Regions from separate parts of the Hominiventricola aquisgranensis genome, predicted to be linked through region 1. Evidence: riboswitches for the same ligand, from Rfam matches in the RefSeq annotation. Region 1 holds a riboswitch; the other holds the start of a gene.
What was found. Region 1 has a riboswitch for thiamine pyrophosphate ahead of thiD (bifunctional hydroxymethylpyrimidine kinase/phosphomethylpyrimidine kinase). Riboswitches for the same ligand answer to the same signal wherever they lie in the genome.

Region 1 (7,444 bases):
GAGAGCCTGGAAAAAGCACATCCAATGGGAGACGTACTGGATATATCAGAAAACGATCTGGAAAAGCATCCAGGACTGACTGCAAAGGTAACAGATGTCCAGATCGGGGATAATCGATCCATGTTGTCAGATTCCATGCTGGGAGAGGATGATAAGCAGGCTTTTGCATCAGATGGAACGCTGCTTCCCGTCATACTTACTTATGTGAAAGAAGGAGATGGAGTCAATACGCTGGATCAGGTGATCCGGACGGAAGAAGAGCCGCAGAAGCTGGTCTGCGTGACCGTGGATTATACCAATACTGGTACAGAAACATGGAAAGACATTATGTTCAATGGAACGATCAACATTCTGGAACCGGCTGGAACTGTGGCAAAGATCTGGAGAGCGGATACCCAGACCCCTTCAGAGAATGACGCATGGACCTATGTGGCTGTGGACAATCATTCCTTTAATACGGAGGTAGGATTGTACGATGTGAAAGGTGGAGAACGTTCAAATAACTATATTGATTCTCTTGCACCTGGAGAGACAGTGACCGTACACTGGGCATTTGCCGTACCGGAAGAAAAGCTTGGAGAAATGTATTTTGACTTAGGAAATACCTGCAATCTGACATCTGACCTTACGGATGGATATGTGACAGACATCAGACAGCAGGAACAATAAAATCTTACAGAACACCACTCATCGCATTTCCGGTGTGTACCAGCAGGGACAGCAGATTGAAAATAGCTGTCTGCATGCCGGAGAGGACAGCGTTGTCAATGACGGTCAGCGGACGGCTTAAGACGCCGGATATCAGGAGCAGGATCAGTACGATGCTCCAATAGGGACGGTAGCGATTATAGATTTCCGCTGCTTTGTCTGACAGCTCACCCAGCACATGGGATCCATCCAGCGGTGGGATGGGAATCAGGTTAAAAACGCCAAGACCTACGTTCAGTACAGCAGAATACCAGAACAGAACGGCTAAAGTCTGGAAGAAGACAGTGTTTGGAGCATAGAGCAGTAGCAGACCCTCCAGCAAAATGGAGATACATGCCAGCAGCATATTTGCAATGGGACCGGCAAGAGAGACCAGGATCAGGCCTTTCTTCCGGTCCTTATAGTAATAAGGGTTGATCGGAACCGGATTGGCCCAGCCCATGTGAAAGACAAGCAGGCAGAGTGTTCCCATAGGATCCAGATGTTTTAATGGATTCAAGGTCAGACGACCGGACATTCTGGGGGTAGGATCGCCCAGCTTATCGGAGACCCAGCCGTGGGCACATTCATGGACGATGATGGCTAACAGCATGACAGGTGTCACATAGAGAATGGATCGCAACTGCGAAATATAATAGCTTAACATGATTATTTCCTCATTTCTGGTAGAATATAATTATTTTACCCTGTAATTGTCTAAAGATAAAGCATGAATATGGACAGAATATAAACTGGGGTTACAAAACACATGAATGGCGCGTGTGAATGGCATGTGTGAACGGTATGCATGGTAAAACATCCTACCAATTGCCCGTAACTACTTGACAACATCTGTCGTTTGGGAGTATAGTCTGTAGTGTAAAGTGAATAACGAAGTACCGGGGAGTCTGTGTGAAGCAGACTGAGAGCTGGCTGAGAATACCGCCAGGACCCGTATACCTGATTTGGATCATGCCAACGTAGGGAGCGACTGTGAGATAAGTAATAGAATGGGAGTGCCTGCGGGGACTTCCATTTTTGTGTTGTAAAGCTTTACGGCGGTACATTGGGGGCACCACCTTGTATCGCGGAACAAAAGTTATTGATGTTGAAAGGAGAACAACAATGAAGACAGCATTAACGATCGCTGGAAGTGATTCCAGCGGAGGCGCCGGAATCCAGGCTGATATGAAGACGATGATTGCCAATGGAGTATATGCCATGAGTGCGATCACAGCATTGACAGCCCAGAATACCACCGGCGTTCAGGGAATTTTCGAGGTGACACCAGAGTTCCTCGAGCAGGAGATCGACAGCATTTTTACGGATATTCGTCCGGATGCAGTGAAGATCGGAATGGTTTCTTCCACAGGATTAATTGAATCTATTGCGAAGAAGCTCACAGAGTACAAAGCAGAAAATATTGTAGTGGACCCGGTGATGGTGGCAACCAGCGGATCAAGACTGATCAGTGAGGATGCCATTGGAGCATTGAAAGAAAAGCTTCTTCCCATGGCAACCGTACTGACACCAAACATTCCGGAGACAGAGGTTCTGTCCGGTATGGAAGTGAAGACGGCGGAGGATATGGTAGAAGCTGCAAAATATATCAGTGAGACCTATCACTGTGCAGTTCTGTGCAAAGGTGGACATCAGCTGAATGATGCCAACGATCTTCTGTACAGAGACGGTGGATACAAGTGGTTCAATGGAAAAAGGATCGATAATCCGAACACTCATGGAACCGGTTGTACCCTTTCCAGTGCCATTGCCTCCAACCTGGCAAAAGGCTATGATCTGGACACAGCCGTAGAGCGTGCAAAAGCATATATTTCCGGCGCACTGGCAGCGATGCTTGACCTTGGACATGGTTCTGGACCTATGGATCATGGATTTGATTTCCGTGGAAAAGGCTTTGCGGAGGAGAAGGCATGACGACTACGGAGAGACTGCTGAATGTATCTAAAGAGATCTGGGAGGCTTACCATGAGCATCCATTTGTAAAAGGAATTGCAGACGGCAGCCTTGACAAAGAAAAATTCAAATATTATATGATACAGGATTATCTGTATCTGATCGATTATACGAAGGTATTTGCCCTGGGAGCAGCCAAGGAAAAAGACTTATCTGCCATGAAGCTGTTTGCAGGTTATACCCATGCGATCCTGGATGGAGAGATGGATATCCACAGAGCTTATATGGCGCGTCTTGGCATCACACCAGAAGAAGCAGAGACGGCAAATGTGGCACTTGATAATCTTTCCTATACTTCTTATATGCTCAGGGTAGCTTACGAGGAAGGTCAGGCAGAGGTGGCTGCAGCCATTCTTTCCTGCGCAGTGAGCTATGAAGTGATCGCAAAGAAGATCGTGGAAAAACATCCGGAAGCTTTGAATCATCCTTTTTATGGTGAATGGGTCAGTGGCTATGTGGCAGATGCTTATCATGAAGAGAATCAGGTGCTGATCGATCTGATGGATCGACTGTCTGATGGATATTCTGAGAAGCAGCTTCAGCATCTGGAAGAGATATTTATGGCTTGTTCCCGTTATGAGATGGCATTCTGGGATATGGCCTGGGAAATGAGGCGTTAGATCATGCTGACATTTGATAACGTGCGGTTTCAGTATGATTCCGAGGATTTTTCCATCATCGATCATCTGTCATTTACGGTAGATGCTGGGGAGTTTGTGTGCGTGATCGGACCTTCCGGATGTGGAAAAAGTACGATCTTCCGACTGGTGAACAAGCTTCTGACACCGGCAGAGGGAACGGTACTGGTGAATGGAACTTCCATTGAAAAGCAGAAGAATTACTGTGGTTATATGCCGCAGCAGGATCTGTTGTTTCCGTGGAGAACAGTAAAAGAAAATCTGATGCTTCCTATGGAGATCCAGGGAGGAATCAGTAAAGTGGAGATGGAGCAGCGGGCAGATCAGGCACTGGAATCGGTTGGATTAAAAGACTGGGGAAAGAAATCCCCCAAAGAATTATCCGGTGGAATGCGACAGCGGGCAGCATTTGCAAGAACGGTGCTGACCGGATCAGATCTGTTGCTTCTGGATGAGCCCTTTTCCGCCCTTGATTATCTGACTCGTCTTTCTATGCGGGAGTGGCTGCTGGAACAGTGGGAACGAGAAAAAAAGACAGTATTATTTATTACTCATGATGTGGAAGAGGCAGTTTTCCTGTCAAGCAGGATTCTGGTCGTAGAAAATATGCCGATCACACATCTGAAATCCATCGAAGTTCCGGCAGAGTATCCGCGCACCCGTGAGGAATTGATGCGTCCAGAGATCGTGAAGCTGAAAGAAGACCTGATCGACATGCTCAGGAGGGAGACCGTATGAGAGATAAGAAAAAGGCAGGAAATGCCAATCTTCCGGCACTGATCCTTCTGGCAGCACTTATAATGTTCTGGCAGATGGCAGCTATGGGAATCAATGCGGCATACATCCTGCCGTCACCCACGCAGATTCTGGTGCGATTATGGGAGCTGAGAGGACCGCTTTTCACCGCACATCTTCCGGCAACCATGTCGGTGGTAGCGATCGGACTTTTGATTTCCGTTGTGCTTGGACTTGGACTGGCGATCCTGATGGATGTAAGTGAAGTAGCTGAAAAAGCATTGTATCCACTGATCATCGCATCGCAGACGATTCCGACTACAGCACTGGCGCCATTGTTCGTGCTCTGGTTCGGGTATTCCATCTGGAGCAAAGTACTGGTAACCGTATTGATTACATTTTTTCCGATTACGATCACTGTGTTTGATGGGTTCAAATCAGTGAAAACAGAGATGGAAGAGCTGCTGTTCACGTTTGGAGCAGACAGACGCCAGATCTTTTTTAAATTAAAGATTCCGGCAGTGCTTCCCTGCTTTTTCTCTGCCATTAAGATGGCAGTGCCGCTGTCCATCATTGGAGCAGCGATTGGAGAATGGCTGGGTGCACAGAGCGGACTGGGATATTTCAGCCGACGGATGATGACGCAGCTGGATGGAGCAGGTGTATTTGCACCGATTCTTCTGCTCTCTGTGGTGGCCATGGCTTTTGTAGGTGTGGTGAGCGCACTGGAGAAGCGTATGATCCGTTGGAGAAACGATTAAGAATGCGAAGAACGACGTGATTCGTCATGCATTCGACAAAAAATATTTGATATCAGAGAGGATAAGTGAAATGAAACATAGAGTATTAGCAATATTATTAGCAGCAACCATGTGTATGGCATCTGTGACCGGATGTGGCAAGCAGTCAGCAGACAATAGTTCTGCAGCAGGAACAGAGGCAGAAGATAACAGTGCAGCAGAGACTGCAGACACACAGACAGATAACAAAGACTTAAGAGAAGTCAACGTAGTTCTGGACTGGTATCCCAATGCCATCCATACATTACTGTATACTGCCATTGAGCGTGGATATTTTGCAGAAGAGGGACTGGATGTGAAGATTCATTTTCCGGCAAATGATAACGATGCGCTGGCATTGGTAGCAGCAGGAAAAGCAGAGATCGGTATGTACTATCAGCAGGATGTGATCCAGGCCGTTGCTAATCAGGGAACAGGAATTAAATCTATTGGCGCGATCGTACAGTCTCCTCTGAACGTGATCCTGTCTTTGAAAGACAAAAATATCACCAAACCGGAAGATCTGGTTGGTAAGACCATCGGTTATGGCGGAACGGTTTTGAGTGAAGCTCTTGTAAAATGTATGATGGAAAATGTGGGAGCAGACGCTTCTGATGTAAATATGATCAATGTAGGATTTGAACTGATGAGTTCCATGACTACCGGAAATGTGGATGCAACTATCGGCTGCCTGGTAAATCATGAAGTTCCGCAGCTGGAAGAAGAAGGCTTTGACGTGAACTACTTTAGTGTCAGCGGATACGGCATTCCGAATTACTACGAGGAAGTATTTCTGACCAACGATGATCTTCTGGAAAATGAGCCGGAAGTTGTAGCTGGATTCCTTCGCGCTGCAAAGAAAGGCTTTGATGATTTTAAGGCTGATCCAGACGGCTGCCTGGCAATCCTTATGAACAATCAGAATGAAGAGAATTTCCCACTGACCCAGTCTGTAGAAGAGCAGTCCTGCGCAACGCTGATCCCGCTTATGGAGACCGAAGATGCTGCATTCCTGACCCAGACTGATGAGTGCTGGCAGGAAAATATCGACTGGATGCTGGAAAATCAGCTGATTGATAAAGCTGTGGATGTGTCCGATGTGATGACAATTGTTGATTTTGAAAACTAATTGCTTGAAAAATAACATATCCAAATAACCCCAGCCCCACCCACCATTGTTATTCAGGGAACCGCTTCCGCTAATTCCTCGCCCAGCGGTACGAACCCTTAATCTTGCGCTTGCGCTTGATTTCGGGAAGTACCGGGGCTGCGGACGTTCCCAGCATAATCGATGATGGGTGGGGCTGTTTTTACACACAGATTTTAGCGTAATAACAAATTCAAAAAAACAGTTGACAAGCAACTAAAAGTATCATAAAATGAAACCAACATCTGAGATTCTTATGCGTAAGCATATCCGGCGATTCGCCGAGTTTTCAGAAGAAAAAAACTGAATAAAGGCGAGCTGGAGATATGGAAAAATGGGGGCACAATATTATATATTTTCCAGAATCGCCGAAGGGGGATTATGGGAAAAAAAGAAGAACCGATGATTGCATATTATGAAGATGCAAGACATTTCGCATGGCTGGTCAATGGATGGATCTGTCAAGGAGAAAAAGAAATCGATGAGACACAGATCAAACCGAAAAATATTCGTCTGACAGGAAAGACAGGAAGTGGAAGAACGGCCAGAATGAGAAGTCGCTACCGGGATGTATTTAAAGAAATCGGGAAAGTTAAAGTAGTTCTTATGATTGGAACAGAACTTCAGTCCTTTGTAGACTATTCCATGCCGGTGCGGATAATGGACTATGATGCACTGGAATATAAAGATCAGATTCAGAGGATTGCATCTGAAAGAAAAGTGGAGAACCACGTAAAATCTGGAAAACAGAAGGTAGAACTGTCACCGATCAAAAAAGAAGACAGACTGATACCGGTCATTACGTTGGTATTGTATATGGGAGAAGAACCATGGGACGCAGCAAAAAATCTGCACGGATTACTGGATTTTTCCGAAGTCCCGGAAAGATTCAAAACTTATATTCCTGATTATCAGATTCATGTGCTGGATGTGTGCCATACACCGGATGAGCGTCTGCTTGAATTCCCAAAAGATATTGCAACCATGTTTCTGACAATCAAATATCGGGATAATTTACCGACTTTAAAGAAAGTATTGAAAACCATACCGGAGATTGAAAATATCGAAGAAGATACCTATGATGTGATGTGGAACTTCTTAGATAAGCGCATGCTGGAACTGAAAGAAAATGTACAAAATGAAGATGGAGGAATCAATATGTGTGGAGCCGTAGATCAGATGATTGCAGAAGGAATGGAGCGCGGACTGGCCCAGGGAATGGAGCGTGGAATTGCACAGGAGAAAGTATGGGGGATTCGGAATATGATTGAAGTTTGCAAGGAGTTAGGTGGTACTTATGATAATACGCAGTTTCAGGTGGAAATGAGATATCATCTGAGTCAGGAGAAAGCAGAAAAATATATGAAGCAGTATTGGAAGTAAACACAAACCCCTTGTAAAACCAAACTCAATCGTATATAATTTATCTTTAGATTACTGGTGTCTGACATCAGCAGAAGAATGAAATAGTAAGAGGAGATAAG
Region 2 (7,444 bases), on a different contig from region 1:
TCGCTATGAGCTATGGTTATGTATATGTAGCACAGATCTCCATGGGTGCTGACTTCAATCAGTGCGTAAAAGCAATCGCAGAGGCAGAGGCATATCCGGGACCGTCCCTGATCATCGCTTACGCTCCGTGTATCAACCATGGTATCAAGAAAGGTATGAGCAAAGCTCAGACCGAGGAGCAGCTGGCTGTTGAGGCTGGTTACTGGCATTGCTTCCGTTTCAACCCGGCTCTGGCAGCAGAGGGCAAGGATGCATTTGCACTGGATTCCAAGACTCCGACTGGCGATTTCCAGGCATTCCTGGATGGCGAGGTTCGTTACAACTCTCTGAAGAGAGCAAATCCGCAGAGAGCAGAAGAACTGTTTACCAGATCCGAGAGCGAGTACAAGGCAAGATATGCTTACCTGAACAAACTCAAAACTCTGTACGGCGGAGACGCAGAATAATCTGTATTAACAAGAAGGATATGCTTTCGGGCATATCCTTCTTTTTTTCTTGCATAAAAAGAAAGATATGGGTATGATATCTGGTAGATAGAATTTCTTTTTTGGAGGACGAAACGATGACAAAACCAACTTTGGTAATTATGGCAGCTGGAATGGGAAGCCGCTACGGTGGATTAAAACAGATTGATCCCATTGATCCACAGGGACATATTATTATGGATTATTCCATCTATGATGCAGTACAGGCCGGATTTGGAAAAGTAATATTTATCATTAAAAAAGAAAACGAAGCAGATTTTCGCGAGAGCATCGGCAATCGCATGGAGAAACGTATTCCGGTGGAGTATGTATTTCAGGATCTTCACAACATTCCGGAAGGTTATGAAGTGCCGGAAGGACGTGTAAAACCATGGGGAACCGGCCATGCCGTATTGTCCTGTCTGCCGGTGGTGGATGGACCGTTTGCTGTGATCAATGCAGATGATTATTATGGACAGGAGGCATTCCGTCTGATCCATGATTTTCTGGTAAATACCAAAGATGGAGAGAAATATCAGTATGCCATGGTAGGTTATCTTTTGAAAAATACACTGACCGAGAATGGTCACGTGGCCCGTGGTGTCTGCGAGACAGATGAGAATCACAAGCTCACTGCAATCACAGAGAGAACCAGAATTGAGCGTCGTGCAGAAGGACCGGCTTATACAGAGGATGATGGTGCTACCTGGCACAGCCTTCCGGAAGACGCACCGGTATCCATGAATCTGTGGGGATTCTCTGCAAGTATTTTAAAAGAACTGAAAGAGCGTTTCCCAGTATTTCTCGATGAGAATCTAAAGAAAAATCCGCTGAAATGCGAATATTTCCTTCCATTTGTGGTAGATGAACTGATCCGAGAAGGAAAGGCAGAAGTAACTGTATTGAAATCCCATGACCGCTGGCACGGAGTTACCTATAAGGAAGATAAACCGGTCGTTATGAAAGCAATGCAGGATCTGAAAGATGCAGGAAAATATCCGCAGAATTTGTGGGAGGAGTAGAATATGTGTACAGCAGCAACTTATCAGACAAAAGATTTTTATATGGGACGTACATTGGATTATGAATTCTCTTATGGAGAACAGATAGCGATCATTCCACGTAATTATCCGATCAAGTTTCATTATGCAGGTACTATGGAGCATCATTATGCCTGCATTGGTATGGCACATGTAGCAAATGGATATCCATTGTATTATGATGCAGCAAATGAAAAAGGACTTGGTATGGCAGGCCTCAATTTTGTCGGTAATGCTGCATATGCTGACGTAGATAATGAAAAAGAAAATGTAGCACAGTATGAGTTTATTCCCTGGATACTGACACAATGTGCAACTGTGGAAGATGCAAAGAAAAAACTGAAGGAAATGAATCTGACAGGGATTCCGTTCAGTGCACAGCTGCCGACGGCACAGCTTCACTGGATCATTGCAGATAAAGATGGCTGCATTGTGGTAGAGTCCATGGCAGACGGGCTTCATGTATATGATAACCCGGCAGGGGTTCTGACAAATAATCCGCCATTTCCGCAGCAGATGTTTTTGATGAATCAATATATGAATTTATCACCGAAGCAGCCGGAAAATCTGTTTTCTGATAAACTTCCGCTTACCACTTACAGCAGAGGAATGGGTGCGCTGGGACTGCCTGGAGATCTGTCATCCACTTCCCGTTTTGCCAGAGTGGCATTTACCAGACTTAATTCCCGGTCTGAAGATACAGAAAAAGCAAGTGTCAGCCAGTTTTTTCATATCTTAGGGTCTGTAGACCAGCAGAGAGGATGCTGTGAGGTGGCAGAAGGTAAGTATGAGATCACCATCTATACTTCCTGCTGTAATACAACCAAAGGTATCTATTATTATACAACTTATGAGAATCCGCAGATCACAGCTGTGAATATGCATGCAACAGATCTTAACGGAACAGAAGTTGTCAGCTATCCGATGTTACAGGATACAGAGATCCGCTATCAGAATTAAGAAAAACTTTAACTTTCTTTCCTGCGGATTGTGGTAAAATATCCATATTCAAGGATAAAAGCGGAGATGTAAAGCATATCCGCAGGAGGAAGTAAGATGAAAAAGAAAGTAATTATGCTTAGTATGCTGGCAATCACAGCAGCGATGCTGACAGCGTGCTCAGACAAAAATGATGCAGCAGATGTGCCGGAAGTTTCACAGGCAGAAAAAAGTATAGAAAATACGGATACAGATTCATCTGCAGAAGCAGCGGAGGAATCCACAGAGAATGTCGAAAAAGATTCGGAGGTCAAGGGTTCAGACTATGTGATGCCCGAAGAGTACCAGAATGTTCTGGATAAATACAAGACGATGATTACAGAAAAATGGGATGTGAGTAAAGCATTTGATGAAGGAATGTCTTCTATGGTGTCAGAGTTTTGTAATATGGATGCACAGGATCAGATCGGTTATACTCTGTATGATCTGGATGCAGATGGACAGCCGGAGCTGTTGATTGGTGAAATGGATACAGAATTACCGGCAAACAGGATTATTTTTGATGCGTATACTTTGAAGGATGGAAATGCTGTTCAGATATTTGAAAGTGAATCCAGAAACCGTTATTATCTTGTGGAAGATGAAGCAGGAGCGATCCTGATCGCAAATGAGGGATACAATGGTGCGGCGAGCTCCGGATGGTTATATTACACAGTGTCAGGGGATCGGCTTACAGTTCAGCAGGCAATCATGTATGATGCAGCAGCAGATGAAGAAAATCCATGGTTTATGGCATATGATGATGACTGGGATACTTCTAATGATGAGCCAGTGGATGAAGATATGGCACAGTCTGTAATCAATTCTTATACGGACAATTATGCAAAGCTTGATTGGACAATACTTGTACAGGAATAACATATAATATGAACAAAGAAGGATAGATGACAATGAAGAAGAAATATTTAGCTGTATTTATGATGGCAACAGCATTGACATTAACGGCATGTGGAGCAAAAGATACAGCAGAAGATTCTCAGCAGGCAGAAGAACAGGTGACAGATACTGCAGATGAAACCACAGCAGAGGCTTCACAGGATACAGAAGATACAGAGAATGGTGAAACTGCAGAGAACAATGAGAATATGATCACGGAGCTGACGGCTAATACTGCAGCGGAAATCTCAGGCAAAGAATTTACGTTGAAGACGGAACGGGCATATTCGGATGACGATGAGATTATTGCAGTTACAGCTGTGTATGGAGATCAGGAACTGAAACTGGATGAAAGTCTCTATGTGAATGGGGTCTATGAGGTATCTCTGGATGGTCAGGAATATGTGATGACAGAGACCACTACCTTTGATGACTATGGAATGATTTATCTTGTGAAGCTGGATGAGAGTGGAGTGACACTGGTATCCACACAGGACGGACATCTGCGTGAGGTTCCAGCAGATCCGACCGAAGGATTTGAAATTGAATCCAAGGTAGATGTGCTTGGAACCTATGGTGGAATAAGAACCTATTTCATACAGGATGACAAACTGACTGCCAATGATACTATCTATGAATTTGCAGGAGATCCATCAGGAGAGCTTCCGAAGCTGACAGTCAAGGGATCGATCCGATGCAGACTGGAAGGCGGCAATACGACTCTGGAAGCAGGTGATGTGATCATTCCGCAGGCATATTCACCGGATGATGGTACTTTCTATTTTGAACTGCCGGATGGAACTGCAGGAAATCTTCTAGTTGATTTGTCTCCCGATGGATCAGAAGGTCAGATGACGTATTCCGGTACTATCGGTGGCGTGGATGAGAATGAGTTGTTCGAAAACCTTCCTTATGCGGGCTAAAAAACACTTGCAATAGAAGAAATGCAGCGTTACAATAGGTAGGACAATTGAAGGCAGGGGAGCTTGTATGACAGGCTGAGAGGAAGGTAGACCTTCGACCCTTTAACCTGATGCGGATAATGCCGACGTAGGAAGTGGATATGATTTTTTGAGGCACCGCATTGAGTGGTGCCTCTTTTGGGCAAAGAATACAGTATTTTCTCTGTACAACAAAGGAGTGTAGGAACATGAAAAAAATTACAACGAAAAAAATGGCATTAACTGCTATGCTTGCGTGCCTTGCATTTGTGCTGAACACATTTGTATATTTTCCGGCTATGGCACCTTTTCAGCATTTTGTTGATGTGCTGGCAGCTGTTCTGGTAGGTCCCTGGTATGGATTTGCGGCATCCTTGCTTTGTGGAATCATGCGGATGATGTCCGGCAGAACCATTCAGGCGGTAACCGGGGCAATCTTTGGACCTGTTCTTGGTGGATTGATTTATCGGAAAACAAAAAATATCTATCTGGTATTTGTTGGTGAAGTGTTTGGAACCGGAGTGATCGGTGCCTGTGCTTCTTATCCGCTGATGAAGATGTTCTATGGACTGGATGCTCAGTCTCCGTTTTACTATATTCCGTTCTATACACCGTCAGCTATTGTGGGAGCAGCCATGGGTGTGGTTGTAGTTCTGATCCTGAAGAAGACAGGGGTGCTGAACCGCATGCAGAATGAACTTTCATAGGAGGAAGACAAATGACCAAATTTGCAGAGGTACTGCGTAAGGTTCATGAAATGGAACCGCGTGTGCAGTGCATCACTAACTTTGTGACAGTCAATGACTGCGCAAATATCATCCTGGCGGCGGGCGGAACTCCGTCCATGGCAGATCATATTGATGAAGTGGCAGAAGCATTGTCCTGCGTACAGGCGCTGGTATGTAACATGGGAGCCATCGCATTGACGGATTCTATGATCGTCGGTGGAAAAGAGGCAAACCGACGGAAGATTCCGGTGGTGCTGGATCCGGTAGCAGTAGGTGGCACACAGCTTCGTAGAGATGCAGCAAAGAGGCTGTTGGAGGAAGTTCATTTTACTGCGATCCGGGGAAATGCATCAGAGATCCGCTACTTGGCCGGTCAGCAGACCACAGGTGCTGGCGTAGATGTAAGTGATCTGGATGCCATCACAGAAGAAAATCTTCCAGAAGCTCAGGAGATGATCAAGAATCTTGCAAAAAGTCTTGGAACAGTGATCGCAGTTTCCGGAGTGATCGACCTGGTATCCGACGGGGAACGAACCATGGTTTTGAGAAATGGATGCGCGACCATGTCACGGATCACAGGAAGTGGGTGTATGCTGACTTCCATGATCGGTGCATTTGTGGGAGCGGCTGCAGAGGATCCATTTACAGCAACCTGTGCGGCTATGGCGGCTATGGGAATTGCCGGAGAGATCGCGGAGAAAAAGAGAATAAAAAATGGCACGGGAAATGCTACTTTCCGTACAGATTTGATCGATGCGGTCTTTAATCTGACGGAAGAGGAACTTACGAAAGGGGCACGTTATGAAATTTTCTAAAGAAGAGATACAGAATTCCATGTTGCTGTATGCAGTCACTGACCGTATGTGGCTGAAGGATGGAGAAGGACTGACAGATGTATGCAGAAAAGTACTGGAGAATGGTGCGACGTTTCTGCAGATCCGTGAAAAAGATCTGGATGAAAATACCTTCGAACAGGAGGCAGAGGCACTGAAAGAGCTGTGTGCCTCTTACAGAGTACCTTATGTAGTCAATGACAGTGTAGAGATCGCCATGGACATTGATGCAGATGGTGTTCATGTAGGACAATCTGATATCAAAGGACGCGACATCCGTGCGATGATCGGACCGGATAAGATTCTGGGAATCTCCGCAGGAACAGTAGAAGAAGCACAGGCAGCAGAAAAAGCCGGTGCAGACTATATTGGAGTTGGTGCGGTATTTGGCACAAGCACCAAGAAAAACGCCAGAAATCTGTCGCTGGAGAAGTTGCAGGAGATCAGCAGTTCTGTAAGCATTCCGGTGGTAGCCATTGGAGGAATCAATGCATCCAATCTGATGGAGCTTGCAGGCAGCGGTGTAGACGGTGTAGCGGTGGTATCTGCCATCTTTGCAGCCAAGGATCCAGGTCAGGCGACCAGAGAGCTGAAAGTGCTGGCACAGAAAATGGTGGAATATGAATAAAAAATACGCAATCTTTGACATGGATGGAACCCTGGTGGATTCTATGGGATACTGGAAACGTCTGGCAGGAGAATATCTGGAGACTCATGGGGTCCTGAATCCACCAAAGGATATTCTGGAGAAGATCAAGCCCATGACTATGACGGAATCAGCAGCTTTGTTTATCCATGAATTTGGACTTCAGGGAACGCCGGAGCAGGTGGCAGATGATATGAATGCCATGATGGATGAACATTATCGCAGTGACATCCCATTGAAGGCAGGCGTAAAGGAGTATCTGACCCGGCTGAGAGACAGAGGCGTGCGTATGTGTGTGGCATCCGCTACTGCAGAACTGCTGATGGAAGCATGCCTGTCTCGTCTGGGTGTCAGGGAGGATTTTGAATTCCTGTTGTCCTGTGAGACCGTAGGAGCAGGAAAACGTCAGCCAGATGTGTATCTGGAATCCATCAGGCGCATGGGCGCGGAACCGTCAGAGACAGCAGTTTATGAGGATGCTCTTTATGCAGCGCAGACGGCAAAAGAGGCTGGATTCTATGTGGTTGGTGTCTATGACGGCAGTGTGACTTATTGCCATGAGCCGGATGATCAGGAAGAACGTGATCGCATGTGGAACGAGTGCTGGGAACAGTTGAAACAGTTGACTGACGAGTCCATCCTGGACTGGAAAACAGCAGAATAAAGAGTTGAAAATGGTTCCGGGGATTACCTCCGGAACCATTCTTTCATAACGTCATAGATCTGAATCAATTCTTCTTCTTTGATAATGTAAGGCATCATAGTGTACATGCAGGTCAGGAATGGACGGCTGAAGACGCCTCGTTCGTAAGCAAACTGCTGGAATCCTTCCAGTGTTGCCGGATCGTAGACATCCACACAGGTGCATCCGCCCATGATGCGGACCTCACGGATTCTCGGATCGGTAAAACCATCCA

Region 2: linked by a shared signal. The riboswitch ahead of thiW (energy coupling factor transporter S component ThiW) and the one ahead of thiD (bifunctional hydroxymethylpyrimidine kinase/phosphomethylpyrimidine kinase) in region 1 are both predicted to bind thiamine pyrophosphate.

The regions. Positions count from the first base shown of each region.
Region 1 is NZ_JBBMFC010000006.1:109,293-116,736, forward strand. It holds gene WMO62_RS04955 (hypothetical protein) at 1-669, shown strand, start outside; gene WMO62_RS04960 (site-2 protease family protein) at 674-1,354, opposite strand; TPP riboswitch at 1,578-1,692, shown strand; gene thiD (bifunctional hydroxymethylpyrimidine kinase/phosphomethylpyrimidine kinase) at 1,813-2,622, shown strand; gene tenA (thiaminase II) at 2,619-3,281, shown strand; gene WMO62_RS04975 (ABC transporter ATP-binding protein) at 3,285-4,037, shown strand; gene WMO62_RS04980 (ABC transporter permease) at 4,034-4,795, shown strand; gene WMO62_RS04985 (ABC transporter substrate-binding protein) at 4,866-5,942, shown strand; gene WMO62_RS04990 (Rpn family recombination-promoting nuclease/putative transposase) at 6,342-7,343, shown strand.
Region 2 is NZ_JBBMFC010000003.1:62,003-69,446, forward strand. It holds gene nifJ (pyruvate:ferredoxin (flavodoxin) oxidoreductase) at 1-446, shown strand, start outside; gene WMO62_RS02230 (nucleotidyltransferase family protein) at 563-1,486, shown strand; gene bsh (choloylglycine hydrolase) at 1,490-2,464, shown strand; gene WMO62_RS02240 (hypothetical protein) at 2,561-3,361, shown strand; gene WMO62_RS02245 (hypothetical protein) at 3,394-4,302, shown strand; TPP riboswitch at 4,348-4,453, shown strand; gene thiW (energy coupling factor transporter S component ThiW) at 4,530-5,027, shown strand; gene thiM (hydroxyethylthiazole kinase) at 5,039-5,863, shown strand; gene thiE (thiamine phosphate synthase) at 5,850-6,509, shown strand; gene WMO62_RS02265 (HAD family hydrolase) at 6,502-7,191, shown strand; gene bioA (adenosylmethionine--8-amino-7-oxononanoate transaminase) at 7,215-7,444, opposite strand, start outside.